Regions from separate parts of the Streptomyces sp. NPDC012637 genome, predicted to be linked through region 1. Evidence: riboswitches for the same ligand, from Rfam matches in the RefSeq annotation. Region 1 holds a riboswitch; the other holds the start of a gene.

The links. Region 1 has a riboswitch for ZMP and ZTP ahead of glyA (serine hydroxymethyltransferase). Riboswitches for the same ligand answer to the same signal wherever they lie in the genome.
Region 2: linked by a shared signal. The riboswitch ahead of ACFY8W_RS01300 (tetrahydrofolate dehydrogenase/cyclohydrolase catalytic domain-containing protein) and the one ahead of glyA (serine hydroxymethyltransferase) in region 1 are both predicted to bind ZMP and ZTP.

The regions. Positions count from the first base shown of each region.
Region 1 covers NZ_JBIBDS010000002.1:331,691-347,135, reverse strand. Annotated here, with positions in the region: gene ACFY8W_RS09680 (hypothetical protein) at 1-125, opposite strand, end outside; gene ACFY8W_RS09675 (bifunctional methylenetetrahydrofolate dehydrogenase/methenyltetrahydrofolate cyclohydrolase) at 364-1,224, shown strand; gene ACFY8W_RS09670 (DUF3017 domain-containing protein) at 1,227-1,700, shown strand; gene ACFY8W_RS09665 (malate dehydrogenase) at 2,071-3,060, shown strand; gene ACFY8W_RS09660 (isocitrate lyase/phosphoenolpyruvate mutase family protein) at 3,170-3,934, opposite strand; gene ACFY8W_RS09655 (carboxymuconolactone decarboxylase family protein) at 3,931-4,464, opposite strand; gene ACFY8W_RS09650 (aminotransferase class I/II-fold pyridoxal phosphate-dependent enzyme) at 4,512-5,936, shown strand; gene ACFY8W_RS09645 (hypothetical protein) at 6,351-7,187, opposite strand; gene ACFY8W_RS09640 (hypothetical protein) at 7,323-7,616, shown strand; gene ACFY8W_RS09635 (glutathionylspermidine synthase family protein) at 7,624-8,814, shown strand; gene ACFY8W_RS09630 (polysaccharide deacetylase family protein) at 8,804-9,499, opposite strand; gene rocD (ornithine--oxo-acid transaminase) at 9,951-11,159, opposite strand; ZMP/ZTP riboswitch at 11,268-11,358, shown strand; gene glyA (serine hydroxymethyltransferase) at 11,428-12,717, shown strand; gene ACFY8W_RS09615 (hypothetical protein) at 12,886-13,722, opposite strand; gene ACFY8W_RS09610 (sigma-70 family RNA polymerase sigma factor) at 13,715-14,314, opposite strand; gene trpS (tryptophan--tRNA ligase) at 14,371-15,384, shown strand.
Region 2 covers NZ_JBIBDS010000001.1:256,825-272,269, reverse strand. Annotated here, with positions in the region: gene ACFY8W_RS01320 (helix-turn-helix domain-containing protein) at 249-1,091, shown strand; gene ACFY8W_RS01315 (hypothetical protein) at 1,265-2,059, shown strand; gene ACFY8W_RS01310 (aldehyde dehydrogenase family protein) at 2,739-4,262, opposite strand; gene ACFY8W_RS01305 (GAF domain-containing protein) at 4,308-5,504, opposite strand; ZMP/ZTP riboswitch at 6,172-6,278, shown strand; gene ACFY8W_RS01300 (tetrahydrofolate dehydrogenase/cyclohydrolase catalytic domain-containing protein) at 6,308-7,162, shown strand; gene ACFY8W_RS01295 (hypothetical protein) at 7,385-8,185, shown strand; gene ACFY8W_RS01290 (hypothetical protein) at 8,193-8,432, opposite strand; gene ACFY8W_RS01285 (hypothetical protein) at 8,464-8,598, shown strand; gene ACFY8W_RS01280 (SWF or SNF family helicase) at 8,790-10,211, opposite strand; gene ACFY8W_RS01275 (SNF2-related protein) at 10,208-13,072, opposite strand; gene ACFY8W_RS01270 (fatty acid desaturase) at 13,528-14,646, shown strand; gene ACFY8W_RS01265 (hypothetical protein) at 14,870-15,445, opposite strand, start outside.

The sequences.
Region 1 (15,445 bases):
GGGGCGGCCGGGTAGCCGTAGCCCTGCTGCGGCGGGACGCCCTGGGGGGACTGCTGGGGGTAGCCGTAGCCGGGCTGCTGCCCCTGCTGCTGGCCGTAAGGGTTGTTCGGGTCGCCGAAGCTCATCGGGTGACTCCTCCGTTGTTTCCTGTGCGGGGACGACGCGGCCCTGCGCGGAGGAGATGTCACCACGTGTTTCACGACGTATGAGCGGTTTTGCCCCCCGGCACTGCTCGCGGCACTGCGCAGATCATCGTGGTCAGAACGTCCACTTCTTGTCCAGTCGATAGGCAGCGCAGTTGTGCAAGTGCAATCTCCGGTTCCGAATTGGAAACCGGCGGGGGTCATCCGGGAGGATGGCCGCATGAGCGCCCAGATTCTCGATGGCAAGGCCACCGCAGCCGCGATCAAGTCCGATCTGACCGCCCGTGTGGCGGCCCTCAAGGAGCGGGGCGTCACGCCCGGTCTCGGCACGATCCTGGTCGGCGACGACCCGGGCAGCCAGAAGTACGTCGCCGGCAAGCACCGCGACTGCGCCCAGGTCGGCATCGCCTCCATCCAGCGCGAACTGCCCGCCACCGCCACGCAGGCGGAGATCGAGGCGGTCGTGCGGGAGCTCAACGAGGACCCGGCGTGCACCGGCTACATCGTCCAGCTGCCGCTGCCCAAGGGCATCGACGAGAACCGCATCCTGGAGCTGATGGACCCGGCGAAGGACGCCGACGGCCTGCACCCGATGAACCTCGGCCGGCTGGTCCTCAACGAGCCCGCGCCGCTGCCCTGCACGCCGTACGGCATCATCCAGCTGCTGCGCAAGCACGGCGTGGAGATCAAGGGCGCCGAGGTCGTGGTCGTCGGGCGTGGCGTCACCATCGGCCGGCCGATGCCGCTGCTGCTCACCCGCCGCTCCGAGAACGCCACCGTGACGCAGTGCCACACCGGCACCAAGGACCTCGCGGCGCACCTGCGGCGCGCGGACATCATCGTCGCGGCGGCCGGTGTGCCGCACCTGATCAAGCCGGAGGACGTGAAGCCGGGCGCGGCCGTGCTCGACGTCGGCGTCTCCCGCAACGACGAGGGCAAGATCGTCGGCGACGTCCACCCCGGTGTCGCCGAGGTGGCCGGCTGGATCTCCCCGAACCCCGGCGGTGTCGGCCCGATGACCCGCGCCCAGCTCCTGGTCAACGTCGTCGAGGCCGCCGAGCGCGCGGCCGGGGTCCGCTGACCGTGTCCTCCTCCGACGCCTCCGGCATCCCGGAGACCCCGGAGGAGCCCGGCGAGAGCGGTGGTGGCGGTGCGGCTCCGCGCCGGCACCCCCGGGCCAAGCTCACCACCACGACCGCCCGCCCCGAGGGCGGCGGCCGGGCGGCGCCCGGCGACGCGTCGGCCCCCGCCCGCCAGTGGCCGCTGCTGACCGTGCTCGGGCTGGCCGCGCTCGGTCTGCTGATCGTCGGTACGGACCTGTTCCCGCAGGCCTTCCGGGTCGGCACGCTGCTCGTCGGGGCCGCGCTGCTGACCGGGGCGGTGCTGCGCCGGACGCTGCCCTCGGTCGGGATGCTCGCGGTGCGCTCGCGCTTCACCGACATGATCACGTACGGCGTGATGGGCGGGCTCATCGTGCTGCTGGCGCTCATGGTGCAGCCGGAGCCCTGGCTGCGGATCCCGTTCCTGGAGGACGTCCTCCACCTGACGGTCACCTGACGCGACCGGAGCGGGGTCACCCGGGATCCACGGGTCACCCGAAACGGTGACGGCGCCCGTCCTCTCCCCCGTGGGAGGACGGGCGCCGTCGCGATCAAGGGTCATGTACGTGCCAAGGCGGTTCAAGGCCTGCCGGGCCCTTGTGGCACGGAGGTGACGGAGGTGACCATTCCGCTACGTGTCCGGTACCCGGGTGGTCAGTGAGCCGCACCACAAGGGGGTGGAGGTGCGCAGTGGTCCGGGTCCGATAGCCTGACGCCGGATATCTCTTCACGTCGAGACATCGATCGATCAAGAAGAGCCGTCCAGCCTCAGGGGCCACCTCAGGGGCAAGGGAATCCCCACCGCCAGCTGTCTTACGGAGATCGCCATGACCCGCACTCCCGTGAATGTCACCGTGACCGGCGCGGCCGGCCAGATCGGCTACGCGCTGCTGTTCCGCATCGCCTCCGGCCACCTGCTCGGCGCGGACGTGCCGGTCAAGCTGCGCCTCCTCGAGATCCCGCAGGGCGTCAAGGCCGCCGAGGGCACCGCCATGGAGCTCGACGACTGCGCCTTCCCGCTGCTCAAGGGCATCGACATCTTCGACGACCCGAACAAGGGCTTCGAGGGTGCCAACATCGGTCTGCTCGTGGGCGCCCGCCCGCGTGGCCCGGGCATGGAGCGCGGCGACCTGCTCGCCGCCAACGGCGGCATCTTCAAGCCGCAGGGCGAGGCCATCGCCGCGCACGCCGCGGACGACGTCAAGATCCTCGTCGTCGGCAACCCGGCCAACACCAACGCCCTGATCGCCCAGTCGGCCGCCAAGGGCGTCCCGGCCGAGCGCTTCACCGCGATGACCCGCCTGGACCACAACCGCGCGCTGACGCAGCTGGCCCAGAAGACCGGCTCCTCGGTCACGGACATCAAGCGCCTCACCATCTGGGGCAACCACTCCGCGACCCAGTACCCGGACATCTTCCACGCGGAGATCGCCGGCAAGAACGCCGCCGAGGTCGTCGACGACCAGGCGTGGCTGGCCGACCACTTCATCCCGACCGTCGCCAAGCGCGGCGCCGCGATCATCGACGCCCGTGGCGCGTCCTCCGCCGCCTCCGCCGCGAACGCCGCCATCGACCACGTGTACACGTGGGTCAACGGCACCGCCGAGGGCGACTGGACCTCCATGGGTGTCCCGTCGGACGGCTCCTACGGCGTTCCGGAGGGCCTGATCTCCTCCTTCCCCGTCACCTGCAAGGACGGCAAGTACGAGATCGTCCAGGGCCTGGAGATCAACGACTTCTCCCGCGCCCGCATCGACGCCTCCGTCAAGGAGCTGTCGGAGGAGCGCGACGCGGTCCGCGAGCTCGGCCTCATCTGAGCCTGATCCGAGCCTCGTCCGAGCCTCATCGGAGCCTCGTCCGAGAGAGACGCCCGTGACATGACGGTGCCCCCGGCCACTTCCGGCCGGGGGCACCGTCATGTCGTTCTCAGGCCGTCTCCGCGGCCGTCTCCGCCGCCATGCCGGCGAGGTGCGCGAGCGCGCGGCGGAGCAGGCCGGGGCCGAAGGTGATCCGGGTGGCGCCCAGACGGCCGAGTTCGGCGAACGACGGATCGCCGGGGCGGACCAGGAAGTTGAGCGGGCCCTCGACGCCCGCCGACCGCAGCCTGGGCAGGTCCTCGGGAGGCGCGAGGACCGGGAAGACGCAGTCCGCGCCGGCCGCGCGGTAGAGCAGGGCGCGCTCGGCGGCCTCCTCGGCCGTCCCGCCGTGGAGGTACGTGTCCACGCGGGCGTTCACGAAGAGGGCGGGCCCGGCGGCCGCCCGTACCGCCGCGAGCCGTTCGGCGTGCTCGTGCGGGTCGCGCAGCCGGTGGCCGGCGCGGTCGGAGTCCTCCAGGTTCAGCCCGACCGCGCCGGTCTCCAGGACCCGCGCCACGAGTTCGTCGGCCGGCAGCCCGTAGCCGTCCTCCAGGTCGGCGCTGACCGGCACGGACACGGCCCGGGCGATCCGCGCCACGGCCGCCAGCATCTCCTCCGGCGCAGTGGTGCCGTCCGCGTTCCCGAGCGCCGCGTCGATCCCCGCGCTGGGCGTGGCCAGGGCCGGGAACCCGGCCTCCTCGAAGACCCGTGCGGAGGCCGCGTCCCAGGGCCCCGGCAGGACCAGCGGTCGCCCGGCGGGCCGGTCGAGGTGCAGGGCGCGCAGGACGCCGACCCGCGAGGGGGCGCCGGCGGACGCGGCGAGGTCCGCGCTCATCGCTTGTACGCGCCCGGCGTGTAGTGGCCCGGCGTGAAGCGGCAGGTCACGGCGATCCGGTTCCACGCGTTGATCGTCACGATCGCCCCGATGACGTGCGACAGCTCGGTCTCGTCGAAGTGGCGGGCGGCCTCCGCGTACACCTCGTCGGGCACGAAGCCGTCGGTGAGCACGGTGACCGCCTCCGTCAGGGCGAGGGCGGCCAGCTCGCGCTCGGTGTAGAAGTGCCGCGACTCCCGCCAGGCGGACAGCTGCACGATCCGCTGGACGCTCTCCCCGGCCGCGAGCGCGTCCTTGGTGTGCATGTCCAGGCAGAAGGCGCAGTTGTTGATCTGCGAGGCGCGGATCTTGACCAGCTCGTACAGCGTCGGGTCCACGTGCTTCGACGCCGCGATCTCCAGGCCGATCATGGCCTTGTAGAACGCGGGGTGCCGCTCGGCGAAGGGGAGCCGGGGCGGGTGCTCGGAGGCGAGGGCGGCCTGCGCCGGGGCCTGGGTCGTCCCGGCCGTACTGGTCGTGGTGGTGGTCATGTCGACGACCGTACGGTCGGGATGGCGCCCGGGTATGGTCCATTCCCATGGCGGATGACTGGGCCACTTTCGGCGCCGACCTACACCTGGAGCTGCGCGGGCAGGGCCTGCGCGACGGACTGATGGACGCGCTGCGGGAGGCCGTGCGCAGCGGGCGGCTGGCGGCCGGGACCCGGCTGCCGTCCTCGCGGTCGCTCGCCGTCGACCTGGGCGTGGCCCGCAACACCGTCGCCGACGCGTACGCGGAGCTGGTCGCCGAGGGCTGGCTGACCGCACGTCAGGGCTCCGGGACCCGGGTGGCCCCGCGCTCGACGCCCCGGCCCGCGGCGCGCCGTGCGGCCCCGTCGGGCGGTGCCGCCGCCGTCACGCCCGCGGCCGGGAAGCCCGCGTACAGCCTGCGGCCCGGCACTCCCGACCTCGGCTCCTTCCCGTGCGCCGAGTGGCTCAGGGCGGCCCGCAAGGCGCTCACGGCCGCGCCGCACGAGGCCTTCGGCTACGGCGATCCGCGCGGCCGGACCGAACTGCGCACGGTGCTCGCCGAGTACCTGGCGCGGGCGCGTGGCGTCCACGCACGGCCCGAACGGATCGTGGTCTGCTCGGGGTTCGTGCACGGCCTGATGCTGATGGGCCAGGTGATGCGGGGCCGCGGGGTGAGCGCGGTGGCCGTGGAGTCGTACGGCCTCGACGTCCACTGGGACATGCTCGGCCGCGAGGGCATCCGGATGCCGGCCCTGCCCTTCGACGAACGGGGCACCCGGACCGAGGAGTTGGGGGCGGGCGAACTGGGCGAGGTGGGCGGGGTCCTGATGACGCCCGCCCACCAGTTCCCGACGGGCGGTGCACTCCGGCCGGACCGGCGGGCGGCGGCCGTCGACTGGGCGCGGGCCTCCGGCGGGCTGATCCTGGAGGACGACTACGACGGGGAGTTCCGCTACGACCGCCAGCCCGTCGGAGCCCTCCAGGGACTCGACCCGGAGCGGGTCGTCTACCTCGGCACCGCGAGCAAGTCCCTCGCCCCGGGCCTGCGGCTCGCGTGGATGGTGCTGCCGGAACACCTGGTCGACGAGGTGGCGGCGGCGAAGGGCGGGGTCGACTGGATGTCGGGCGTCACGGACCAGCTGACCTTCGCCGAGTTCCTCGCCTCCGGCGCGTACGACCGGCACGTCCGGGCGATGCGGCTGCGCTACCGGCGGCGGCGCGACCAGTTGGTGGCGGCGGTGGCCGCATCCTCGCCCGAGACCCGGGTGAGCGGCATCGCGGCCGGGCTCCACGCAGTCCTCGAACTCCCGGAGGGAACCGAGGAGTCGGTGGTCCGCGCCGCGGCCTTCCAGGGACTCGCCCTGATGGGCGTCAACCGCTTCCGGCACTCCGCCGTCCCCCGCACCCGCGACGCCCTCGTCGTCGGCTACGGCACGCCCACGGACAGCGCGTGGTCGGGCGCACTGGCCGCGTTGTGCCGGGTGCTGCCGTAGGGCCCGGGTCGCGGGGCCGCGCGAGCCGGTGGTCGGTCGACGGGGGCAGCCACGTGCCGGGTGCTGTCGTGGGGCCGTGCGCGTGGGCCGGCGGCCGACGGGGAGCCCGGCGTGCCGGGTGCTGCCGTGGGGCCCGGGTCGCGGGGCCGCGCGAGCCGGTGGTCGGTCGACGGGGGCAGCCACGTGCCGGGTGCTGTCGTGGGGCCGTGCGCGTGGGCCGGCGGCCGACGGGGAGCCCGGCGTGCCGGGTGCTGCCGTGGGGCCCGGCCTCGCAGCCCGGGCCGACCGGCGCCGACGGGGACCACAACGTGCTCCGGTGCCGCCGCAGGGGCCGGCCCGTGGCCCGCGCGGGCCGTTTGCCGACCGGGGCCGCCGCGCCGCGCGGCGGCCCGTAGGCGAACCGGCCGCGGACCCTCAGGCCTTGAGCGCCGCGTCCGCCTCCTCCCGTGCCGGGGCCTCGCCGAAACGGGCCAGGGTCAGCGAGCCCGCGACCGCGACGGCGAAGCCGAGCAGGGCGAGCCAGCCGAGGCCCTCGCGGGTGCGGTCGCCGAGCCAGACGACGCCCACCACCGCGGGGCCGATGGTCTCGCCGAGGACCAGGCCGGCGGTCGCGGTGGTGACCGAGCCGCGCTGGAGGGCGGAGGTGTAGAGCAGGAAGGCGCTGCCGCCGCCGACGAGGAGGGCGTAGAAGGCGGGGTCGGCCAGGTCGACCGAGTCGATCAGCCGGACGGCGACCTCGACCACGCCGAAGCCGACACCGCCCGCGAGGCCGAGGGTCAGGGCCCGCGGCCGTTCCGGGAGCCGGCCGGCCGCCGCCCCGACGAGCAGTACCCCGAAGGCCGCGGCGAGCAGCCCCCACTCCAGCACGGCGCCGGGGCTCTCGTGGCCCTCCCGGCCGGCGGCGAGCGCCAGCATCGCGAGTCCGAGGCACACCACCGCGACCGCCGTCCACTCGATGCGGCTGAGCCGCACCTTCAGCATGTGGGAGGCGATCACCGCCGTGACGGCGAGGCTGGCCGCGAGGGAGGCCCCGACCGCGTAGATCGGCAGGGTCCGCAGCGCGACGATCTGGAGCACGAAACCGAGTCCGTCCAAGCCGAGCCCGGCCACGTACCGCCACTGCCGCAGCGCACGCCACAGCAGCGCCACGTCGACCCCGCTGCCCGTGCCGGGCTCGGCGGCCCTGGCGCCGAGCGCCTGGAAGACCGAGGCGGCCCCGAAGCAGACGGCCGATCCGAGTGCGCACATCATCCCAAGGAGCACGAAAGGGACTCTAGTGCGACGGGGATCGGTCGGCTGTTCACGCCGGGCCTACACTGTGCGATCGCAACCGGGCGCGGCGTCCGCACCGCCCGGACAACAGGGGAGACAGGGGAGGACAGGGTCATGCGCAGACTGAGGTCGACCACGGTGGTACTCGGTGGGGTGGGCATGCTCGCCGTGACACTCACCGCCTGCTCCTCGGAGCCCGACCGGCGCTGCGTCGACCCGGTGACGTACAAGGAGCTGCCGGACTACAAGTGTGACGGCGACGGCAGCAGCGGGAGCAGCAGCAGCTCGAACGGCCGCTACTACTACGGCGGCTCGTCCAGCAACGGCACGGTCAGCGGCGGCAGCTTCGACAAGTCCGCGGTCGACAGCGGCGGCTTCGGCGGCCACCACTCCTCCTCCGGCGGCTGATCCGGCCGTGGAGCGCCACACCATCGAGCCCCGCCCCGGCTGGCAGCAGACCGTCGAGGAGCAGGGCCTGATCTACCCCCTGACCCGCTACCCCGACGGCTCGCTTCGCCCCTACTGGGACGAGAGCGCCTACTACTCCTTCAACCTGCCCGAGGTCGAGGCGCTGGAGGAGGTCGTCGAGGAGCTGCACGCCATGTGCCTGGAGGCGGCGGCGCACATCGTCGAGAAGGACCGTTTCGCTGAGCTCGGCATCACCGATCCCCGCCTCGTCGCCCGGGTCGCCGAGTCCTGGCGCCGCCGGGCCGAACTCCCCACCGTCTACGCCCGCTTCGACCTGCGCTACGACGGTACGGGCCCGGCCAAGATGCTGGAGTACAACGCCGACACCCCCACCTCCCTGGTGGAGGCCGCGAGCCCGCAGTGGTTCTGGATGGAGGAGCGCTTCCCGGGCGCCGACCAGTGGAACTCGCTCCACGAGCGGCTCGTCGACGCCTGGAAGCGGCAGGCCCACCTGCTGCCGCCCGGCAGCCCGGTCCACTTCGTCCACTCCGACGGCGACGAGCTCGGCGAGGACCTGATGACGGTCGCGTACCTGCGCGAGACGGCCCAGCAGGCCGGGCTCGCCACGGAGGCGCTCTCGGTCGAGCGGATCGGCTGGGACCGGATCTCCGGACGCTTCGTCGACGACCGGCTCCGCTTCATCCGCGCCTGCTTCAAGCTCTACCCGTGGGAGTGGCTCACCACGGACCGCTTCGGCCCGTACGTCCTCGACACCCTCGACAACGGCGGCGGCACCGGCACCACCTGCTGGATCGAGCCGGCGTGGAAGATGCTGCTCTCCAACAAGGCCCTCCTCGCGATCCTCTGGGAGCTCCACCCGGGCCACCCGAACCTGCTGCCCGCCTACCTCGACGGCCCGCGGGAACTCGCCGCCGCCGGCGGACCCGGCTACGTCTCCAAGCCGCTGCTCGGCCGCGAGGGCGCGGGAGTGACCCTGCACGAGCCTGGCGCGGAGCCGGTGCTGCGCGACGAGCCCTGCGTCTACCAGGAACTGGCCCCGCTGCCCGACTTCGACGGCAACCGCGTGGTGCTCGGCGCGTGGACCGTCGGCGACGAGTCGGCGGGGCTCGGGATCCGGGAGTCGGCGGGACCGGTCACGGACGAGTACGCCCGCTTCGTCCCGCACGTCATTCTGTGACGTAGTCCCTCAAGGGCGCGGGCTCCAGACCGGCCGCCTCGGCCGCGTCCAGGACGCGGCGGAGGTCCTGCTCGACGGTCCCGTTGAAGTGCAGGAGCACGATGTCGCCCGCCTTCAGCCGGGGCATCGGGACGGGATCGGCACCCCAGGTGGTCAGGTCGTACGTCCACGTCACCAGGGCCTTCGCCCCGCAGGCGCGCGCGGTCGTCCGGGTCGTCGCGTCGTACGCGCCGTACGGCGGGCGCAGCAGCCGCGGCCCGTCCCCGAACTCGGCGAGGTGCGCCTCGCGCGCCCCGCAGACCTCGGCCTTCTGCCCGGCGGCGTCGAGCGCGGTGAGGTCCGGGTGGCCGACGGTGTGGTTCTCGACCCGGGAGCGGCCCTGGTCGAGCAGGCCGTGGAAGTAGCCGGAGTCGTACGAGTACGCGCCCGGCAGCAGGAACAGCGAGGCGGGCACCCTGCGGTCGAGCAGCAGCTTCGCGGCGCCCGGGTCGTGGTTCCAGCCGTCGTCAAGGGTGATGAAGACGACCGGGTCGGCAGTCTCGACACGGGAGACGACCGGCACGGGCTCGGGCCACGCGGCCCGCGGGGCGGCATGCGCGGAGCCGGAGAACGCGCCGAGCAGGGCGAAGGGGACGAGTGCGGCGAGCGCACCGCGCAGGGCACGGCGCAGACGGGGTCTCGACATGGCCGCAACATTGGCCTAGACCAACTGCCGTGTCAACGGGTGGAGTTGACCACGAACCGGACCCCGGGGATCCAGCGCCGGCCCCGTCGGCCGTCGACCGTCGACCGCCGACCGACGACCGACGACCGACGGGGGAGGGGCCGGGGCCGGAGGGCGGAGGCGTCCGGAAGTGGGGGCGGCGTCCGGCTGTGGTGGCGTCGGGACGTGACGGCGTCGGGGCGTGGCGGCGTCCGGACGTGACGGTGTCCGGACGTGACGGTGTTTGGGCGTGGCGGCGCCCGGGCGTGGTGGACGTGACGACGCCCGGGCGTGGTGGACGTGGTGGCGTCCGGGCGTGGCGGCGTCCTCCATGAGCGAGGCACCGCGGAGGACGCGGCCCGGGCGCTCCCCCTCCGGAGGCCGCGTCCTCCCCGTCGGAGCTCCTAGCCCCTAGCTCCTGGCCCCTACGGGATCACTCCTCCGTCAGCACCGCCCGCAACTGCTCGAGTCCCCAGTCCAGATCCTCCTTGGAGATCACCAGCGGCGGAGCGATCCGGATCGTGGACCCGTGGGTGTCCTTCACCAGCACGCCCCGCTCCATCAGCCGCTCCGAGATCTGCCGGCCCGTGCCCTTCGAGGGCGCGATGTCGACGCCCGCCCACAGGCCCCGCCCGCGCACCTCCTCCACCGCGCCGCCGCCCACCAGCAGCTTCAGTTCCGCGTGCAGGTGCTCGCCCAGCTCCGCCGCCCGCTGCTGGTACTCGCCCGTCCGCAGCATCGCGATCACCTCCAGGGCCACCGCACAGGCCAGCGGATTGCCGCCGAACGTCGAGCCGTGCTCGCCCGGCCGGAACACCCCGAGGACGTCCCGGTCGGCGACCACCGCCGACACCGGCACCACGCCGCCGCCCAGCGCCTTGCCGAGGATGTAGACGTCGGGCACCACGTCCTCGTGCTCGCACGCGAAGGTCCTGCCCGTTCGGCCGAGGCCCGACTGGATCTCGTCCGCCATGAACAGCACGTTCCGCCGTGCCGTCAGCTCCCGCACCCCGCGCAGATAGCCGGGCGGCGGGACGAGGACACCCGCCTCGCCCTGGATCGGCTCCAGGAGCACGGCCACCGTGTTCTCCGTGACCGCCGTCTCCAGTGCCGTCAGGTCGCCGTACGGCACGATCTCGAAGCCCGGCGTGTACGGGCCGTAGTGGTCGCGCGCCTCGTGGTCCGTGGAGAAGCTGACGATCGTCGTCGTCCGGCCGTGGAAGTTGTTCGCCGCGACCACGATCTTCGCGTGCCCGTCCGGCACGCCCTTCACCTCGTAGCCCCACTTCCGCGCGGTCTTCACCGCCGTCTCCACGGCCTCCGCGCCCGTGTTCATCGGCAGCACCATCTCCTTGCCGCACAGCTCGGCGAGGCGCGTGCAGAACTCCCCGAACCGGTCGTGGTGGAAGGCCCGCGAGGTGAGCGTCACCCGCTCCAGCTGCGCCCGCGCGGCGTCGAGCAGACGCCGGTTGCCATGACCGAAGTTGAGAGCCGAGTAGCCGGCGAGCATGTCGAGGAAGCGGCGCCCCTCGACATCGGTCATCCACGCCCCCTCGGCGGAGGCGACGACCAGGGGCAGCGGGTGGTAGTTGTGGGCGCTGTGCGCGTCCGCGGCAGCGATCTCGTCTTGCGTCTTCGACACGGGATCTCCGTTCGTCCTGCGGCTGGGGCGGGTGTGGCTCCCTTTTCTTATCGTCGCTCACATGCCGGACCGGGAAACCTGCCGTGACGGCGCGCCCGCTAGTCTGGAAACACGCACGGCGACTGGCGTACGGGGAAACGACCCCGGGGGAGCCGTGCGCGGCAGACCACACGAGGTGCCGCTCGCCTGGGCATCACGGAACCGTCAGGTCCCGTGTGGCGCCGTGCGGCACCCGCACCGGGACCTCCTGCCCGGAGGAACGAACGCCATGAACCTTCCCGCCCAGCACGCCGAACTCCCCGGCCACCACCCGGCCCTCTCCGCCGCCGACCCCGAGCTCGCCGCCCTCGTCGGCGCCGAGGAGCGGCTCCAGGCCGAGACGCTGCGGCTCATCCCGAGCGAGAACTACGTCTCCGCCGCCGTCCTCGAGGCCTCCGGCACCGTCCTGCAGAACAAGTACAGCGAGGGCTACCCGGGCCGTCGCTACTACGAGGGCCAGCAGAACATCGACCAGGTCGAGAGCCTGGCCATCGAGCGCGCCAAGGCCCTCTTCGGCGTCGACCACGCCAACGTCCAGCCCTACTCCGGCTCCCCGGCCAACCTCGCCGTCTACCTCGCCTTCGCCGAGCCCGGCGACACCGTGATGGGCATGGCCCTGCCCATGGGCGGCCACCTCACCCACGGCTGGGGCGTCTCCGCCACCGGCACCTGGTTCCGCGGCGTCCAGTACGGCGTACGCCAGGACACCGGGCTCATCGACTTCGACCAGGTCCGCGAACTCGCCCTCGCCGAACGCCCGAAGGTCATCTTCTGCGGCGGCACCGCGCTGCCCCGCACCATCGACTTCGCCGCCTTCGGCGAGATCGCCCGCGAGGCCGGCGCCGTGCTCGTCGCCGATGTCGCCCACATCGCCGGCCTGATCGCCGGCGGCGCCCACCCGTCGCCCGTCCCGCACGTGGACGTGATCTCCACGACCACCCACAAGACCCTCCGCGGCCCGCGCGGCGCCATGCTGATGTCCCGCGAACAGCACGCCAAGGCCCTCGACAAGGCCGTCTTCCCCGGTCTCCAGGGCGGCCCGCACAACCAGACCACCGCCGCCATCGCCGTCGCCCTGCGCGAGGCGGCCCAGCCCTCCTTCCGCGACTACGCCCACGCCGTCGTCGCCAACGCCAAGGCCCTCGCCGAGGCCCTGCTCGCCCGCGGCTTCGACCTGGTCTCCGGCGGCACCGACAACCACCTGATCCTCATGGACCTCACCCCCAAGGAGGTCCCCGGCAAGGTCGCCGCGAAGGCCCTCGACCGGGCGGGGATCGTCGTCAACTACAACACCGTTCCCTACGACCCCCGAAAGCCCTTCGACCCCTCCGGCGTCCGCATCGGCACCCCCTCCCTCACCTCCCGCGGCCTGGACGTCTCCCACATGCCCCAGGTCGCCGACTGGATCGACCGCGGTGTCACCGCCGCCGGCAAGGGCGACGAGGAGGCCCTCGCCGTGGTCCGCGCGGAGGTCGCCGAGCTGATGGCCGCCTTCCCGGCCCCCGGCCTCCCCGTCTGAACCCGGCCTCCCGACCGGACCGGGCCTCCCGACCGGACTGGGCCTCCCGGTCTGGACCCGGCCCTCCCGACCTGACCGGGGCTTTCCATCGGACCGGGCCCTCCCGGCCCGACCCGGGCCTCCCGACCTGACCCTGGCCTCCCGGCGGCCGGCCTCGGCCACCGGCCCCTACCGGGCGGACGCTGCGATCCGTATCGCCTCCGCCCGGTCGGCCACTCCCTCCAGGCGGAGGGTGAGCGTGCCCCCGCTCCTCGTCCACAGCAGCGTGGGGCCCGCCGGGCGGACCGAGGGGGCCCAGCCGGAGCCGGAGGAGTCCGTCATGGGGAAGGTCAGCAGGTGCGGCCGGGCGAACCAGTACGCCTCCGCGCCGTCCGGCAGTGCCACCCACTCCGGCGGCACCCGCACCTGCTTGCCGAAGCCGACGTCGAGCCGCGCCGGGAACTCGTCCAGCCGGACCGCGCCGCCCTCCGCCGTCCGCCAGCACAGGCCGACCACGCCCCGCGGCGGGACGCCCGTCACCGTCACCGCGTCCGGCTCCCCGAGCGCCCCGGGTATCAGCGGCGTGAAGCCCGCCCTGCGCCCCGCCTCCGCGAGCGGCACCGGATCCGGGCAGCCCGGCACCCCGGCCGCCGAGCCGGGCGCCGGCGGCGCCCCCGGCTCGTACCGCACCGCGACCCCGCCGAAGCCGAGCCACTCCACGACCGTGGCCCGCACCGGAGGGGTGAGCACCACGACCATGAGCAGCCCCGAGAACGAGGCCACCAGCGCCCTCCACCAACGGCGCAGCCATCCCCACCGGCCTGGCGGCGGCGCGGGCGGCGGCACCGGTGTCGGCACCCGCTCGGCCAGGAGCTGGGCCAGCACCCGTTCGGCCATCGTCGGCCCGTCCACGTCGGGCACCCTCAGCGCCCGTCCGAGCTCCCGCAGCTCCTCCTCCAGGTCCGTCTCCAGGTCCTCCGCCAAGCCCTTCCCCAGGTCCTCCAGGCCCTTCTCCGGGTCAGCCATGCTCCTCACCTCCCTTCAGCGCCGTCCCCAGCCTCTTCAGCGCCCGGCTCAGCCGGGACTTCACCGTCCCGCGCGGCCAGCCGAGCGCCTCGGCCGTCTCCGCCTCGTCCAGCTCCAGCAGATAGCGGTGCACCACCACCGCGCGCTGCTCCTCGCCCAGCGCGTCGAGCGCCGCGAGCAGCCGTCTGCGCCGCTCGTCCTCCTCCAGCGCCACCGCCGGGTCCGCGCCCTCCGGTATCAGCGGCTCGCCCGCGAGCAGCTCCGCCTCCCGCCCGGCCACCGCCCGCTGCCGACCCGCCGAGCGCAGTGTGTTCCTCGTCTCATTGGCCACGATGGTGAGCAGCCACGGCCGGAACGCCGCCCCGTCCCTGAAGGCGCCCAGCGAGCGATACGCCTTGAAGAACGCCTGCTGCACCACGTCCTCGGCGTCCGCGCCCGCCCCGCAGGCCACCGCGGCCCGCAGCGCGACCCCGGTGTGGGCGCGGACCAGCTCCGCGTACGCCTCCGGCTCTCCGGCGCGCACCCGTGCGATCACGGCCCCCTCGTCGACGACGACTCGGCCCCCCTCCCGGGTCCCCTCCCTCGTCCTCACATCTCTGATACACCGGCAGTCCGGGATCGGTTCCCACACCTGAGAGAATGATGAGCATGGCCTCTGATCGACCTCGTGTGCTCTCCGGAATCCAGCCCACCGCAGGCTCGTTCCACCTCGGCAACTACCTCGGCGCCGTCCGTCAGTGGGTCGCGCTGCAGGAGTCCCACGACGCCTTCTACATGGTCGTGGACCTGCACGCGATCACGGTCCCGCAGGACCCGGCCGAGCTGCGCGCCAACACCCGGCTCGCCGCCGCCCAGCTGCTCGCCGCCGGCCTCGACCCGGAGCGCTGCACCCTCTTCGTCCAGAGCCACGTGCCCGAGCACGCCCAGCTCGGCTGGGTCATGAACTGCCTCACCGGCTTCGGCGAGGCCTCCCGCATGACCCAGTTCAAGGACAAGTCCGCGAAGCAGGGCGCCGACCGCGCCACCGTCGGCCTCTTCACGTACCCGATCCTCCAGGTCGCCGACATCCTGCTGTACCAGGCCCACCAGGTCCCGGTCGGCGAGGACCAGCGCCAGCACATCGAGCTGACCCGCGACCTCGCGGAGCGCTTCAACGGCCGCTTCGGAGAGACCTTCACGATCCCGGCGCCGTACATCCTCAAGGAGACGGCCAAGATCTACGACCTGCAGGACCCGTCGGTCAAGATGAGCAAGTCGGCGTCCACCCCCAAGGGTCTGATCAACCTCCTCGACGAGCCGAAGACCACCGCGAAGAAGGTCAAGAGCGCGGTCACCGACACCGACACGGTCATCCGCTTCGACCCGGAGAACAAGGCCGGCGTCTCCAACCTGCTCACCATCCTGTCCGTGCTCACCGACACGTCGGTCGCCGACCTGGAGAAGAGCTACGAGGGCAAGATGTACGGCGCCCTGAAGACCGACCTGGCCGAGGTCATGGTGGACTTCGTCACGCCGTTCCGGACCCGCACCCAGGAGTACCTGGACGACCCGGAGACGTTGGACTCCGTGCTGGCCAAGGGCGCGGAGAAGGCCCGTGCGGTCGCCGCCGAGACGCTGGCGCAGACCTACGAGCGGATCGGTTTCCTGCCCGCCAAGCACTGAGCCGGGCACCGAGTCCGAGGACTCTGGCCGAAACGGTGGTGCAGGCCGCACACTGGCGCTG
Region 2 (15,445 bases), on a different contig from region 1:
CTCAGCAGTGCTCGACGGCTGCAAAGCGCCGTCTACGTGCGAAAACACCGGCCCGGGAGGGGGTCTCCCAGCCGCTGTCTCCCAGCCTGCTGCAGGCACGAAGAGGTATCCACGGTGCGTTTATCGTCGGTCCGGCAGTACGTGGATAACCGGAGGCGGACGTACCAAGCTGGTGATGTCAGCGACTGCGAGCCGGCCCCGCCCCGATCTGCTCGCAGTGCCCGCCGTACCGCCAGGGAGCACTGAACATGACCGACCGCCGAGAGCTGGGCCGCTTCCTGCGCGCCCGCCGCGAGGCCCTGCGCCCCGCCGACGTCGGTCTCGTCCCCGGCGGACGGCGCCGCACCCCCGGCCTGCGCCGCGAGGAAGTGGCCATGCTGGCGAACATCTCCACCGACTACTACGAACGCCTCGAACAGGCGCGCGGAGTCAACCCCTCCGAAGCCCTGATCGGCGCCCTCGCCCGCGCCCTGCGCCTGTCCACCGACGAACGCGACCACCTCTACGCCGTCGCCGGCTACCAGCCCCCACAACACCACGCTGCCGACGGCTACGCCGACCCCGGGCTGATGCACATCGTCGACGCCCTCACCGACACCCCCGCGCAGATTGTCGACGAGCTCGGCACGGTGATCGTGCAGAACGCCGCGGCCGTCGCCCTGCTGGGACCGCTGGCCAACCGTCCGGGCCGGGAGGGCAACGGCGCCTGGCTCTGGTTCACTCACCCCAGAGGCCGCAGTTTGTACCCGCAGGAGGACCACGCATCACTCGGCCGCGTCATCGTTGCCGACCTGCGCGCGGCCGTCTTCCGCCACGGCCCCCACCCGGCGGGCGAGCAACTCGTCAACGACCTGCTCGAGCGCAGCGAGGAGTTCTCCGCCATCTGGGAACTGGGCGAGGTCGCCACCGTCCGCTCCGCCCGCAAGACCCTCCTCCACCCGCACGTCGGCCGTCTCGACCTGCAGTGCGACGTCGTCCTGAGCCCCAGCACCGGCAACCGCCTCTTCCTCTACCGGCCCCAGCCCGGCACCGACGCCGCCGAACGCCTGGAATTCCTCCGCGTCCTCGGCCACCAGACCTTCACCACCTGACACCACCCGCCCAGCCCAGCCCAACCCGCCCAGGCCCCGTACGTGCGCCGACGGGGGCCCGGAATGCGCCCAAGGCGGCGGTTCGGACTCCATCGCACCCGCGAGCAGGAGCGTCCGTCAGCCTCGGCGGCCGCCACCCGACCCGCCCTTGATCACCTGAGCAGGAGGATCCCGTGTCACAACCACAGGAGCCCGACCAGCGGCACGAGAGCGCAGAAGATGACGCGCACATCATGCGCGGCATCGCTCGCCGGATGACCCCGCCGGTCGGAGCAGCCTTCACCAGTCACCTGCTCTACACCCTGGGCCTCATGCGGATCGTCGGCGAGGTCGAGGGGGCAGCCGCCGTCGACCGCGCCGGCACCGGAAAGATCCACCGCAGCGGACAAGCCCGCGCCGACGACACGATCGCCTACTTCCAGCACTGGATCCGGCACGGTGCGGCAAGCCCGCAGGCCGCCGCCTCGATCGACCGGGTCCAGCGCATGCACGTGCACTACGCCCGCAGCTACCCCTTCTCCCAAGAAACGTACGTTCACGGCATCGCACTGTTCACTCTTCTGTTCGACGAGATCCTCGCCCTCGCCGACATCAACGCCTTTACCGACAGGGAGAAAGCCGCTCAGGTCCAGCACTGGCGCGCCATCGGCGCCCGTATGAACATCCGCGACCTGCCCACCACCTGGACCGGCATGCAGCAGGCTCTCCGCGACTACGAACAATCCCCCCAGTGGTACCGCCCAACCCCCGCCGGACGACGCAGCGCCGAAGCCCTCGTCCGCCAGTTCAACCACCGCTGGCTGCCCCGCACCCTGCACCGGCTCGGCCGTGCCGTCCTGCTCTCCCTCCACCACGACCACGTCCTTGCCGTCATCGGGCAGGACCCACCGCCCGCCTACCTGGTCCGTCTGACCCGCCGTGCGCTCCGCATCGCGTACGCAGCGCAGACACGGCTCGCAACCCGTTGACGAAGGTCATGCCGCCTCACCTGGTGTCCGCGCAACGTCACAGTCCCGCGCCGGTCGAGCGTGCCCAAGGCCGCGACCAGCTCGCTGACGAGACGACCAACGCACTGGCTACTGCTGGCCATCGACAAGCTCGCCGACGAGGGCTTCGACGCCCCGAGGTCGACACCCTCTTCCGGAGGTCAACGAGGGGGCTGGCCTGGCTGCCGTTCCCAATCCGGCCCAGGTTGCCCGACTGCTTGTGGCAGTTGCTCAGCAGCGCGGGCGCGGCCCTCATGGGGAGGCGTTCTTCGTCGGCGTGGCACCGGACGGTCGTCTGTTCCGGAACCGAGCTGGCAACTACGTGGACCCGGCGGCCTATGGCATGACGTAGGCGCGGGCATGGGGGAGTACGTACTGACACGCATGGCGCTCGCTTCTTCCGAGCCGGCCAAGCGGCCCTACGATCTCCGGCACGCAGGCATCTCGTTCTGGTGGTACTCCGGGCTTGACCCGGCCGAATGCGCTCGCCGCGCGGGCCAGAGCATCGAGGTCCTGTTCCGTCACTGCGCCACGTTCCTGGACGGCGTCCGGGAGCAGGCCAACCGCCTCATCGAGCAGTCCATGGAGGAGTGGGGCCGCGTCAGCCGGGGCGAGGCGCCTGACGGGCGAAAGCCCAGGTCAGGCGCCTCTTTTTGTGCCCCTAGAAGAAGCCGAGCTTCTTCGGCGAGTACGACACCAGCAGATTCTTCGTCTGCTGGTAGTGCTCCAGCATCATCTTGTGGGTCTCTCGGCCGATGCCCGACTGCTTGTAGCCTCCGAAAGCACTGTGCGCCGGATACGCGTGGTAACAGTTCGTCCAGACCCGGCCCGCCTGGATCGCGCGGCCCGCGCGGTAGGCCGTGGTGGTGTCGCGGGTCCAGACGCCGGCGCCGAGGCCGTAGAGGGTGTCGTTGGCCGTGCGGACGGCGTCGTCGAAGTCGGTGAAGGACGTGACGGCGACGACGGGGCCGAAGATCTCCTCCTGGAAGACCCGCATGCGGTTGTCGCCCTCGAAGATCGTGGGCTGGACGTAGAAGCCACCCGCCAGGTCGCCTCCGTGCTCCACGCGCTGACCGCCCGTCAGGATCTTGGCGCCCTCCTGCTGGCCGATCTCCAGATAGGAGAGGATCTTGCCGAGCTGGTCGGCGGAGGCCTGGGCGCCGATCATGGTGTCGGTGTCCAGCGGGTGGCCGGGGACGATGGCCTCCGTGCGGGCGATCGCCGCCTCCAGGAAGTCGTGGTAGTGGCCGCGCTGGACGAGGGCGCGGGAGGGGCAGGTGCAGACCTCGCCCTGGTTGAGGGCGAACATCGTGAAGCCTTCGAGAGCCTTGTCGCGGAAGTCGTCGTCCGCCGCCGACACGTCGTCGAAGAAGATGTTCGGCGACTTGCCGCCCAGCTCCAGGGTGACCGGCTTCAGGTTCTGCGCCGCGTACCCCATGATCAGCCGGCCCGTCGTCGTCTCGCCCGTGAAGGCGATCTTCGCGACCCGCGGCGAGGAGGCGAGCGGCTTGCCGGCCTCCTCGCCGAAGCCGTTGACGATGTTGACCACCCCGGGCGGCAGCAGGTCGGCCACCAGGCTCATCCAGAAGTGGACGGAGACCGGGGTCTGTTCGGCCGGCTTCAGGACGACCGCGTTGCCCGCCGCCAGCGCCGGCGCCAGCTTCCAGACGGCCATCAGGATCGGGAAGTTCCACGGGATGATCTGCGCCACCACACCCAGAGGCTCGTGGAAGTGGTACGCGACGGTGTCCTCGTCGATCTCGCTGAGCGCACCCTCCTGGGCGCGCAGGGCGCCCGCGAAGTAGCGGAAGTGGTCGATGGCGAGCGGGATGTCGGCGGCCAGCGTCTCGCGTACCGGCTTGCCGTTCTCCCAGCTCTCGGCGACCGCCAGCGCCTCCAGCGAGGCCTCCATCCGGTCCGCGATCCGCAGCAGGACCCCGGCGCGCTCCGCCGGCGCCGTGCGGCCCCAGGCCGGCGCCGCCGCGTGTGCCGCGTCGAGCGCGCGCTCCACGTCCTCCGCCGTGCCACGGGCCACCTCCGCGAACGGACGGCCGTCGACCGGGCTCGGGTTCTGGAAGTACCGCCCGCGTGCCGGGGCGACGTACTCACCGCCGATCCAGTGGTCGTAGCGGCTCGCGTACGACATGAGCGAACCCTCGGTGCCGGGTGCGGCGTAACGGGTCATGGGCAGGGCCTCCCTCGGACCGCGCCGGCCGTCCCTGGCCGGCGTTCACCGCCGATGGTGCGCGGCCTGACGTTGCAACCCCGTTGCACCCACGCCCAGTTCGGCGTCCAGCGCCTCCAGCCGGGCCCGGACCGCCGGGGCCTGAGCGACCGGCACGGCCGAGGCGAGCGCCCGCCACACCGTCACGTCGTCCTCGCCCCACGTGCTGTACGCCCAGTCGGCGAGCAGTCCCGGATCGCCCCGGTCCACCAGCGCCGCCCGCAGTCGCCCCGCGAGCCGCTCCCTCAGCCGTACGACCCCGGGCGCCCGCGAACCGGGCAGCAGCGGCCCCGCGTAGTCCGCGAGCGCCGTCGCCACGGCACCCGAGGAGAGCCGCCGGTCCACCGTCGCGAAGTCCGCGTCCACCGCCGCCGTCAGCCGGTACGGTCGGGACGCCAGCAGCTCGGGGCCGAGCAGCCCGCGCAGCCGTGACAGCTCCGCCCGCAGGGTGACCGGCGTGACCGACTCGTCCTCGTACAGCAGCGTCAGCAACTCGTCGCCGCCCACGCCCTCCGGCCGGTGCGCGAGGACCACCAGGATCTCGCTGTGCCGCCGGCTCAGTCGCAGCCGCCGTCCCGCCGTGTGCAGCAGCGCCTCGTCGCGGCCGAGGGCCGAGAGCCGCGGCCTGCCGGGCGCCGCGGCGGGGGAGACCAGCGCGAGCTGCGACTCGGCGGCCCGCGCCACCGCCTGCACGAACGCCAGGCTGTGCGGATGCGCGAGCCCGTCACCGCCCGTGATGTCGACCGCCCCGAGCAGCCGCCCGTTGTGCGGGTCGTGCACCGGCGCCGCGGCGCACGTCCAGCGCTGCACCGGCCGCCGGAAGTGCTCGGCGGCACAGACCTGCACCGGCCGGTCGACGGCGATTGCGGTGCCCGGCGCGTTCGTCCCGGCCGCCGTCTCCGACCAGCGGGAACCGGCCACGAAGTTCATCGCGCGGGCCTTCCGCAGCGTTCCAGGATGGCCCTCCACCCACAACATCCGCCCGCCTGCGTCGCACACCGCGAGCAGATGCTCCCCGTCCCGCGCGTAAGCCCCCATCAGCTCCCGGATCATCGGCATCGCCGCAGCGAGCGGATGGGCCTCCCGCTGCCCCGCGAGTTCCTCCTCGTCCAGTTCGACCGGTGCCGCGCCGTCCGGGCTCACGAGTGCCCGCGCGGAACGCCGCCAGGACTCGGCGACCAACGGCCGGACGGGCGGGGGCACCGGCGGGAGCGCGTCTCGGGCGCCGCCGCGCGGCCCCAGCCCGGAGCTGCCGGTTAGCCCGGAGCTGCCGGATGGTTCGGAGCTTCCGGATCGGCCGGAGCTGTCGGATCGCCCGGACCCTGCAGACGCCCCGGGCCCTCCCGGCCCGCCGGGCTCTCTTGACCTGCCGGACCTTTCCGACTGTCCGGGCCCTTCCGACCGTGCGGGCCGCGCGGGCCGTTCCGATCTTTCCGGCACCTCGAAGTCCCCGGCCGTGGCTGTCTTGGCCCCAGAGGTTCCGGCCCCAGACATCCCGGCCCGGGCTGTCCCGGCCCGGGCTGTTCCTGCCCCTGCTGCTCCTGCCTCCCCGGACCACCGGCCCTGCCCGCCCGTTTCGGACTGCGCTGCCGGCAGCGCCGCTGCCGCGGTGAACTCCTCGTGCGCCCGCCGCACGGCCGCCGCCGTCCCAGGCGTCCCTGCGGCGCCCGCCGTCGCCGCCAACGCATCGCTCAACTCGGCCTCCCCGGCGGGCTCGCCCGCCTCGTCCGCCCTCGTCCGCGCTCTCCGCCTTCGTGGACGCCGTCGTGGACGTCATCGTGGTGCGCGCACGGCCCGCCGACAAGCGCCCGGACGGGCACGCATATGCGACCTGACCGGTTACCCGCCCCGTGACCGTCACGTAGAGTGGGGCCCGGGCCGTGACTGGCGCTAGAGGTGGATCACCACCAGGGAGCGGCCCGGCGGACGCGCACACCCCGCGCGACCGTGCCGCTGCCGTGCGCCTGGGCGATCAACCGGTCATCGACGACGCTCAGGAGTGGCCCATGTCCACCAGCACCGCACGCCTCATGGACGGCACCGCGCTCGCCCGCCGCACGGTCGAGGAGACCGCCGCGCGCGCCGCCGAGATCACCCGCCGCACCGGCACCACGCCCTGCCTCGCGACCGTCCTCGTCGGCGCCGACCCCGCCTCCGTGACGTACGTGAAGATGAAGCAGAACCGCTGCGCGAAGGCCGGAATCCGCTCCAAGCACGTCGAGCTGCCCGCCGAGACGACGACCGAGGAGCTCGTGGCGACGATCACCGCGCTCTCCGAGGACCCCGAGGTGCACGGCATCCTGCTCCAGCACCCGGTCGGCCCGCACATCGACGAGCGCGCCGCCTTCGAGGCCATCGCCCCGGAGAAGGACGTCGACGGCGTCACGATGGCCTCCTTCGCCGCCATGGGCTTCGGTCTGCCCGGCTTCGTCTCCTGCACGCCCGGCGGCATCATGCGGCTGCTCGACGCGTACGACGTCGACCTCACCGGCAAGCGCGCCGTGGTCGTCGGCCGCAGCGCCATCCTCGGCAAGCCGGCCGGCCTGCTGCTCCTCGGCCGCGACGCGACCGTCACCTACTGCCACTCCCGCACCACCGACCTGTCCGCGGCCGTCCGCGAGGCCGACGTCCTGGTCGCCGCCGTCGGCAAGCCGAACTTCATCAAGGGCGAGGACATCAAGCCCGGCGCCGTCGTGATCGACGCGGGCTACAACCCGGGCAACGTCGGCGACGTCGACTTCGACAGCGCCGCCGAGCGCGCCTCTCTCATCACGCCCGTCCCCGGCGGCGTCGGCCCCATGACCATCGCCGTCCTCCTCGCCCAGACCGTCGACGCGGCCGAGCGTCAGCTCGGTCTGTAGGCACGAGCGGGACCGGGAGCGTCAGGGAATGCGGACGACCGTGGAACCCGAACGCGTACGCGCCGCGGGACCGGCCGCGGATCCCGCGCCCGTACGCGCCGCGGAACCGGTCCCGGAACCCGCACTCGTACGAGCCGCGGGATTGTCACGGTTCTGTACGAGCGAGGCCCAACTCACCGGTATCGCTCGCGACATGACCGACGGCGGGTGACCCTGGTTCCCATGCTCCACCCGCCGGCGGAATCCCCGTCCCGCGACGCCCGGCCACCGAGACGGCCGGGCGTCGTCGTCCTGCCCGTCGCCGCGCTCGCCGCGATCCTCGCCCTGTCCTTCGCCGTCACGGCCCGCGGCGGCGCCGGCGACGGCGGGCCGAACGCCATGCCCTCCGCCCCGGCCGTGCCGGGCGCCGGCCTGTCCGCGGGCACCACCTCCGGCCCGTCCGCCGGAGCTCCCTCCGACACGGCGTCCGGAGCACCCGGACAGCGGCCCGCCGCCCAGGGCGAGAGCAGGTCACCGCTGCCCGCACAGTCGAAGCGCCCCACCACTCGGCGCACGGCCGACCGCGACCGGCGCGAACCGACCGCCCCGCACCCGCCGGCCGCCGCCCCGACCGCCTCCGGCACCACGAGCCCCCGGCCGCGCGGCGACGCCACGCGGCGTACGCCACCGGCCCCCGTCCCCAGCCTGTACGACGGACTGCGCGTCGGCGACTGCTTCGACATCGACCGCGACGCGCCCGGCACCGTCGTCCGCCGGACCTGCGGCACGCCGCACGACGCCGAACTCGTCGCCCGGCTCCGCCTCACCGGCACGTACGCCGACGACGGCGCCGTACGGGACGCGGCCGCCGCCCTGTGCCGGGAGCCACTGCGGATCAAGGCCGTGGGACAGCCGCTCGGGACCCGCTGGTCCACCTTCGTCCAGTACCCGTACCGCACCAGCTACCTGCTCGGCGAGACCACCGTCGCCTGCAGCCTGGCCGCCCCCACCGGGTCGGCCAGACTCACCGCGCCGCTGCAGTGACCCGCCGCTAGAGCGCGGTGCGCGCCAGCCAGTGGTGCAGCAGGGCGCGGTCACCCGTCACCGACAGCCGGTCGCCCTCCGGTGCCGCCCGCCCGGACACCACCAGCATCAGGTCCGCCACCGGTCCCGACACGACGAGGTGCGCACACGCCCGGCCGCTGGTCCGCGCGGGCGAGCCGCCTCGCGCGGGCCCCGAACTCGACCACTTCGTCGCCGTACACGCTTCGGCCCGCCGCGCCCGCGACACACCGGCCTTCCGTGCCCGCCTGCTGTCCTGGGTGGCAGCCGACCGCGACCCGAGGATGCGCCGCTACTGGCACCTCGTGGCCGAGGCGGGCAGCGACCCGTTCACCCTGGGCGCACCGCACATGTGGCTGACGGACGCGCTCCAGGCTTCCCTCCGGCGCGGGTGAGCGGACGGGAGAGCGGACGGGCGGACGTCCGCCCCACTCCCTTCGTTGCCCACGCCGCCGGAGCTCCTCGTAGGCCTGCGCCGCCGGAGCTCCCCGTAGGCCTGCGCCGCCCCGCAGCCGCTATCGCCCCCGTCCCCCCGGCCACTCGTATCGCCCACCGGGTGTGCCCGCGCCGCCGGAGCCTCCCGGCCCTACGCCTCCTCCGTGACCACCAGCCCGGCCAGCGCCGCCGCCGGATCCTGGTCCGCCGGGCCCGCCGGGGCCCAGGTGTCGTGTTCCTTGCGGTAGGGCCACCAGCGGCCGTCAGGGCCGAGGCGGAGCTGGGCGTCCGTGCCGACGACGGTCCAGCGGGCCGGGCCAGACGGGTGGAGGGTGGGGCGTTCGGTCTCGTCCCAGGCCTCCGCCAGTCGGGTCTCGGCGCGGCGCAGGACCTCGGGGCTCGGGTGCCGCTCCTCCTCCAGGACCGCCAGAGCGGCCGGGCCCCCGAGGCGCCAGGCGCGTACCGCGAGTTCGAGCTCGGTCCGCTCGCGCCCCGAGCCCTTGGCGAGTCGTGCCGCGATCCACGGTGCGGGGCCGGCCGCGGCGAGCCGTACCGCGTCCTGAGCGGCCGTCAACGGCGGCTCGCCGAGCGGGACGACGCCGGACAGCAGCAGCCGGGCGCGGGCCGCAGCGTCCGCCGCCAGGAACTCCAGGGCCGTCGGATCCAGCCCCGGCTCCGGGTCGGTCTCGGTGTCCAACGAAGGCGGCTCGCCCGGGGCGGCGGGCGGCACCGGCGGGGCGGGCAGCGGCGGAAGGATGCACCGCGCCGCGAATGCCTCGTCCGCCGACACGCCCGACGGCCGTCGACCGGCGACCGCCCCCGGGTTCCCCGACGGCTCCGAAACGCGCGCCGCGCTCCGCTCCTGCAGTGCCTCGATCACGGCCCGTTCACCACGCCCGCGCATCAGCAGCAGCACGAACGGATCCTCGTCGAGGAGCCGCGCGACCTGGTGGCACAGCGCCGCCGTGTGCGGGCAGTGGTCCCAGGCCTCGCAGCCGCACTCCGGCTCCAGGTCGCCGATGCCCGGAAGCAGTTCGAGGCCGGCCGCCGCCGCGTCCTCGACCAGGTGCGGCGGCATCTCGCGGTCGAGCAGGGCCGCGATGTGCCCCGCGCTGTCGGCGGCAAGACCGATCAGCCGGTCCCACTCCGCCTCGGACAGCTCCTGCAGCAGCACATCACTCCGGTACGCCGTGCCGTCCCGGTCCTTCACCACCGCCGTGATCCGGCCCGGCCGCACCGACACCGCGCCGACCGCACCGGCCCGGGCGTGTCGCCGTCCCCGCTTCACCTGCTCTCCGTCGAGCGCCGTGTCCTCCAGTGCCTGCAGCCACGCCCGGCCCCACCAGGTACGGGCGAACGCCCCGCCTCCCACGGGCGGCAGTGCCGCGAAGGTCCGTTCCTCGCTGATCGCGTCTTCCTTCCTCGTCCGGGCGGAACGCCGGTTCTCGTGACCGCGCTGGTGATCGTTCCCGCGACGGTTCCGGTGACTGCTTTCCCGACCGTCCTCGCGGCCGTCTACGGGACCGTCCTCGCGACCGGCTTCCCGGCCGTTCTCGTTTCCGTGCGCGGTCATCGTGTCTCGTCCTCCCCACGCAGCCGCACCAGTTCGGCCAGCTCGGCGTCGGTGAGCTCCGTCAGGGCCGCCTCGCCGGAGCCGAGTACCGAGTCGGCGAGCGCCTGCTTGCGATCCAGCATGTCCGCGATCCGGTCCTCGATCGTGCCCTCGGCGACGAGCCGGTGGACCTGCACCGGCTGGGTCTGCCCGATCCGGTACGCGCGGTCAGTCGCCTGCGCCTCCACGGCCGGGTTCCACCAGCGGTCGTAGTGCACGACATGACCGGCCCGCGTCAGGTTGAGGCCCGTACCCGCCGCCTTCAGGGACAGCAGGAAGACGGGTACCTCGCCGTCCTGGAAGCGGGCGACCATCGCCTCCCGCTCGGCGACCGGCGTGCCGCCGTGCAGGAACTGGGTCGGCACGCCACGCGCCGCTAGATGCCGTTCCAGCAGGCGTGCCATCCCCACGTACTGGGTGAAGACGAGGACGCTCGAATCCTCCGCCAGGATCGTGTCGAGGAGTTCGTCGAGCAGCTCCAGCTTGCCCGAGCGCCCTTCGACGCGCGGCCGGTCCTCCTTCAGGTACTGCGCCGGATGGTTGCAGATCTGCTTGAGTCCGGTGAGCAGCTTGACGACCAGGCCGCGCCGCTCCATCCCGTCCGCCTCGGCGATCGCGGTCAGGGTCTCGCGCACCACCGCCTCGTACAGTCCCGCCTGCTCCTTGGTGAGGGAGACGGCGTGGTCGGTCTCCGTCTTCGGCGGCAGCTCGGGTGCGATGCCAGGGTCGGACTTGCGCCGCCGCAGCAGGAACGGCCGGACCAGCGCGGCGAGTCGGGCCGCCGCGGCCGGATCGCCGCCGCCCTCGACGGCGGAGGCATAGCGCGCACGGAACGAGCCGAGCCCGCCGAGCAGACTCGGGGTCGTCCAGTCGAGGATCGCCCACAGCTCGGAGAGGTTGTTCTCCACGGGCGTGCCGGAGAGCGCCACGCGGGCCTTGCCGCCGATCGTGCGCAGCGCGCGGGCGGTCGCCGAGTACGGGTTCTTGACGTGCTGCGCCTCGTCCGCGACGACCAGTCCCCACGGCTCGGCGGCCAGCCGTGCCGCGTCGAGCCGCATCGTGCCGTACGTGGTGAGGACGAAGCCGTCGTCGGCGAGCCCGTCCAGCGTGCGCGCCGCGCCGTGGAAGCGCCGCACGGGCGTGCCGGGCGCGAACTTCTCGATCTCCCGCTGCCAGTTGCCCATCAGCGAGGTGGGGCAGACCACCAGGGTCGGCCCCACCGTGTCCGGGTCGGACCGCCGGTGCAGATGGAGCGCGATGAGGGTGATCGTCTTGCCGAGGCCCATGTCGTCGGCGAGGCAGCCGCCGAGCCCGAGCGAGGTCATCCGGTGCAGCCAGCCGAGGCCGCGCAGCTGGTAGTCGCGCAGCGTCGCCGCCAGCGCGGCAGGCTGGCCGACCTCCGGCTCGCCGCCCTCCGGATCGGCGAGCCGGGCGCGCAGCCGTTCCATCCAGCCGGTCGCCCGGACCTCCACCTGCCGGCCGTCGACCTCGGTGGTGCCGCTCAGTACGGCGCCGAGCGCGTCGACCGGGCTCAGCTTGCGGTTCTGGTGCGTGCGGGCGTTGCGTACCTCCTCGGGATCGACCAGCACCCACTGGTCGCGCAGCCGCACCAGTGGCCGGCCGGCCTCGGCGAGCCGGTCGAGTTCCGCGCGGGTGAGTTCCTGGTCGCCGATCGCGTAACGCCAGTTGAAGGCGAGCAGGCTGTCGGCGGCGAGGAAGGACGGCAGGGCGTCGCCCCGGCCTCCCCGGTTTCCCTGCCCGTCTTCCTCGTCCTCATGGCCCGTGGCGGGACCGTCGGGCGGTCCGATCACGGCGGTCGCCGTGAGCCGGTGGGCGAGTTCGCGCGGCCAGTGGACGCGGACGCCGGTGGCCGCGAGGGCGCGGGCGGCGGGGCCGAGGAGCTCGGCGATCTCCTCGTCGGCCAGGTCCACGGCGTCGGGCACGGCCGAGGTGAGCAGCGGCGAGAGCGCGGGCCAGGCGCGCGCAGCCCGGCGCAGCGCGAGCAGCGCGTCCATCCGGGCCCGCGACCCGAAGGCACCGTCGGCCGTGCCGCCCGCGGGGGCCGTACCGGCCCAGACGTCCGCCGCGTCCGCGACGAGCGCGGGGTCGGCCACCGCGTGCAGCTGCGGCACGACACGGAAGGCCGGCGCGAGCGAGTCGTCCTCCTCCGCCTCTCGCGCCGTCACCAGTTCGATGCGCAGCGACAGTCGGACCCCCGCGTCGTGCCCGGCGGTCACGTCGGCCGTCCAGGCGCGGTGCTCCGGCAGCGCACGCGGCTCGTGGTGCTCGTCCGCGGCGAAGGCCGGGCCGCCGGCCGCGAGCGGTGCGGCCGGGGTCCGGGGGAGGACGTCGGCGACGGCGTCGGCGAACGCCCGGAGCAGTTCCTCCGGTTCGGGAAGCAGCAGCTCCTCGTCGTCGGGCTCCGCAGGCGGCAGCGGTACGGCGTGGGCCGACGGCGGCATGGAGGCGGCGAGGTCGCGCAGCGCCACCACCTCCTCCGCGCCGAGCGGGCCGACCCGCCAGGCGTCCAGGTCGCCTGTGGTGAGGCCCGGAAGGAGCAGGCCCCGGGCGACCAGGTCGAGGGAGAACAGCGCGGCCGCGCCCCAGAACGCCGCCGACGGCGAGGCGTCCGCGGCGAAGCGCGCCCGCGCGAGGACCGGCAGCGCCTCTCGTACGGACAGGAGGAGCGCGGGCACGGTCCGCGGCCGGATGTCGTCGTCGACGACCGTAAGCCCGGCGAGGGCGCCCTCCTCGGCAGGAGGCGTGTCGGCGGACCAGAAGGCGATCCGTCCCGCTCGCGGCGGTTCGGCGGGCAGGAACAGGGCGGAGCAGCGGGAGAGTTCATCGGCGACGGCGGCGGACGCGACGGCGACCGTGGACGTGGCTGCGGGCGGGAGGACGGGGGCAGCGGACCCGCCGGTGGGGGCGTCGGTGGACCAGTTCGTGGGCTTGAGGGAGGGCGACGGCGAGGACGGGAGCGACTGCGAGGGAGACGGCGACAACACATTCCTCAAATTTGACTACCGGGTCGAGCGGCCGAGGGTACCCCACCCGACCGTTCTCCCGTGCGTCTCGGCATCGTGATCCCCGTCACGTCCGAGCCGGGGGTGGGGAAGACCCCACCCCCGGCCCCCGGGCCGGCCCCCGAGCGGGTCCGGGTGGTGACGCCATGGTCCGGGCGATCACCGAAACCTAGGTTTTTCCTAGCCGGCGCGGGCCTCGCGACGGCCTTCCCCAGGCCCCTTCCACGCCCCTGCCAAGGATCCCGGAGACCACCATGCCTCCTCAGGCCACCGCGACGATCGACGCGCCCGCATCGCCGCCCGCCGCGCCCGAACCGAGCTCCGCCCGACGCCGTCGGACCACCGGAGGCGGCAGCGAGTTCGCCCCGCTCCTGCGCACCGTCAGGGAACAGGGACTGCTCGAACGACGCACCGGGTGGTACGCCCGCGACATCGCCGCCAACCTCCTCGGCGTCGCCGCCGTGCTCACCGGCCTCGCGCTCATCGGGCCCTCCTGGTGGGCCCTGCCGCTCGCGCTGCCGCTCGCCCTCTTCTCCGCCCGCATCGCCTTCGTCGGCCACGACGCCGGCCACTCCCAGATCACCGACCGGCGCGGGCTCGGCCGCGCCGTCCAGCTCGTCCACGCCAACCTGCTCCTCGGCATGAGCCGGGAGTGGTGGAACGACAAGCACAACCGTCACCACGCCAACCCGAACCACCTCGACAAGGACCCGGACGTCGCCGCCGACGTCCTCGTCTTCGCCGCCCACCAGACCGCCGACCGCACCGGACTGCGCCGCTGGCTCACCCGCCACCAGGCCTGGCTCTTCTTCCCGTTGACCACCCTGGAGGGCATCGCGCTCAAGGTGTACGGCATCCAGGCCCTGCTCTCCCGGACCGGCCCCTACCGCACCCGGCGCGAACGCCTCGTCGAGGGCGCCCTGCTCCTGGCCCACGTCGCCGGATACGCGGCCCTGCTGCTCGCCCTGCTGACGCCGGCCCAGGCCCTGGTCTTCGCCCTGCTCCACCAGATGCTGCTCGGCGTGCACCTCGGCATGGCCTTCGCGCCCAACCACAAGGGCATGGAGATGCCCGACGCCCACCCGGACGGCGACTCCTGGGGCCATCTGCGCCGTCAGGTGCTGACCTCCCGCAACATCCGGGGCAGCGCCCTCACCGACTGGTTCCTCGGCGGCCTGAACTACCAGATCGAGCACCACCTCTTCCCGAGCATGCCGCGCCCGCACCTGCGGCTCGCCCAGCCCGCGGTCCGGGCCCACTGCCGGGCGCTCGGCATCCCGTACACCGAGACCGGCTTCGTCGACTCCTACCGTCAGGCGCTCGGCCACCTGCACGAGGTGGGCGCGCCGCTGCGCAGCGAGCTGACCTCGTAGAGCCCGACTCCACGGGCCGGGGCGGGCCCTGTGCCCGGGCCGGCCCGGCGCGGCGCGGCGGGCCTGGCACGGGCGGGCCTGGCACGGGCGGGCCTGTCCCGACCTGGCCTGTCCCGACCTGGCCTGGGCCGTCCCCGGCGTGGTGGGCACGTCCGGCGCGGGGCCCGTCCCGACCTGGCCCGTCCCGGCCTGGCAGGCCCGTTCCGGCCCCGCCAGGAGGGCCTCAGCTCGGCCGGACCGCCATCGCGTCCAGCGATTCGAGCAGAGCGGGCAGCTTCGGCCCGCGGGTCACCGGAAGGACCTCGTGCGGCTCGTCGTCGAGGAGCACGAAGGCCATGTCGTCGGTCCGGGCCACCAGCGACCAGCCGGGACCGTCGGCCCGCAGCATCCGGGCCTCACCGCCGGCGAAGCTGGACCGGACGCGACCGACGGGCGGTGCCTCGGTGACGTACTCGCCCAGCTCCTTCAGGGCGCGGCGGACACCCTCGTACGGGTCGGAGCCGGCCGCCTCGGACGCGTTCGGGCCCCCGGCCTCCGCCCCGGTTCCGGCCCCGGCCGTCGTTTCGCCCTCGCCCGTGGCCGCGTCGCCGGCCTCCGCCCCGGTTCCGGGTCCGGCCGCGTCGTCGCCCATCCGCGCGCGCCACTCGTTCCACTGCAGCGCCACCATGTCCGCGCCAAGGCGCCGCTGCGCCGGGCCCCACGCGGCGCCGTCCGGCGGCGCGAGCGGTGCCGGGGCGCCGTCCTCCGGCGCGGGGTCATGGGGCGCCGGAATCCCGGGCGCCGCCGTGGCGACGGCGAG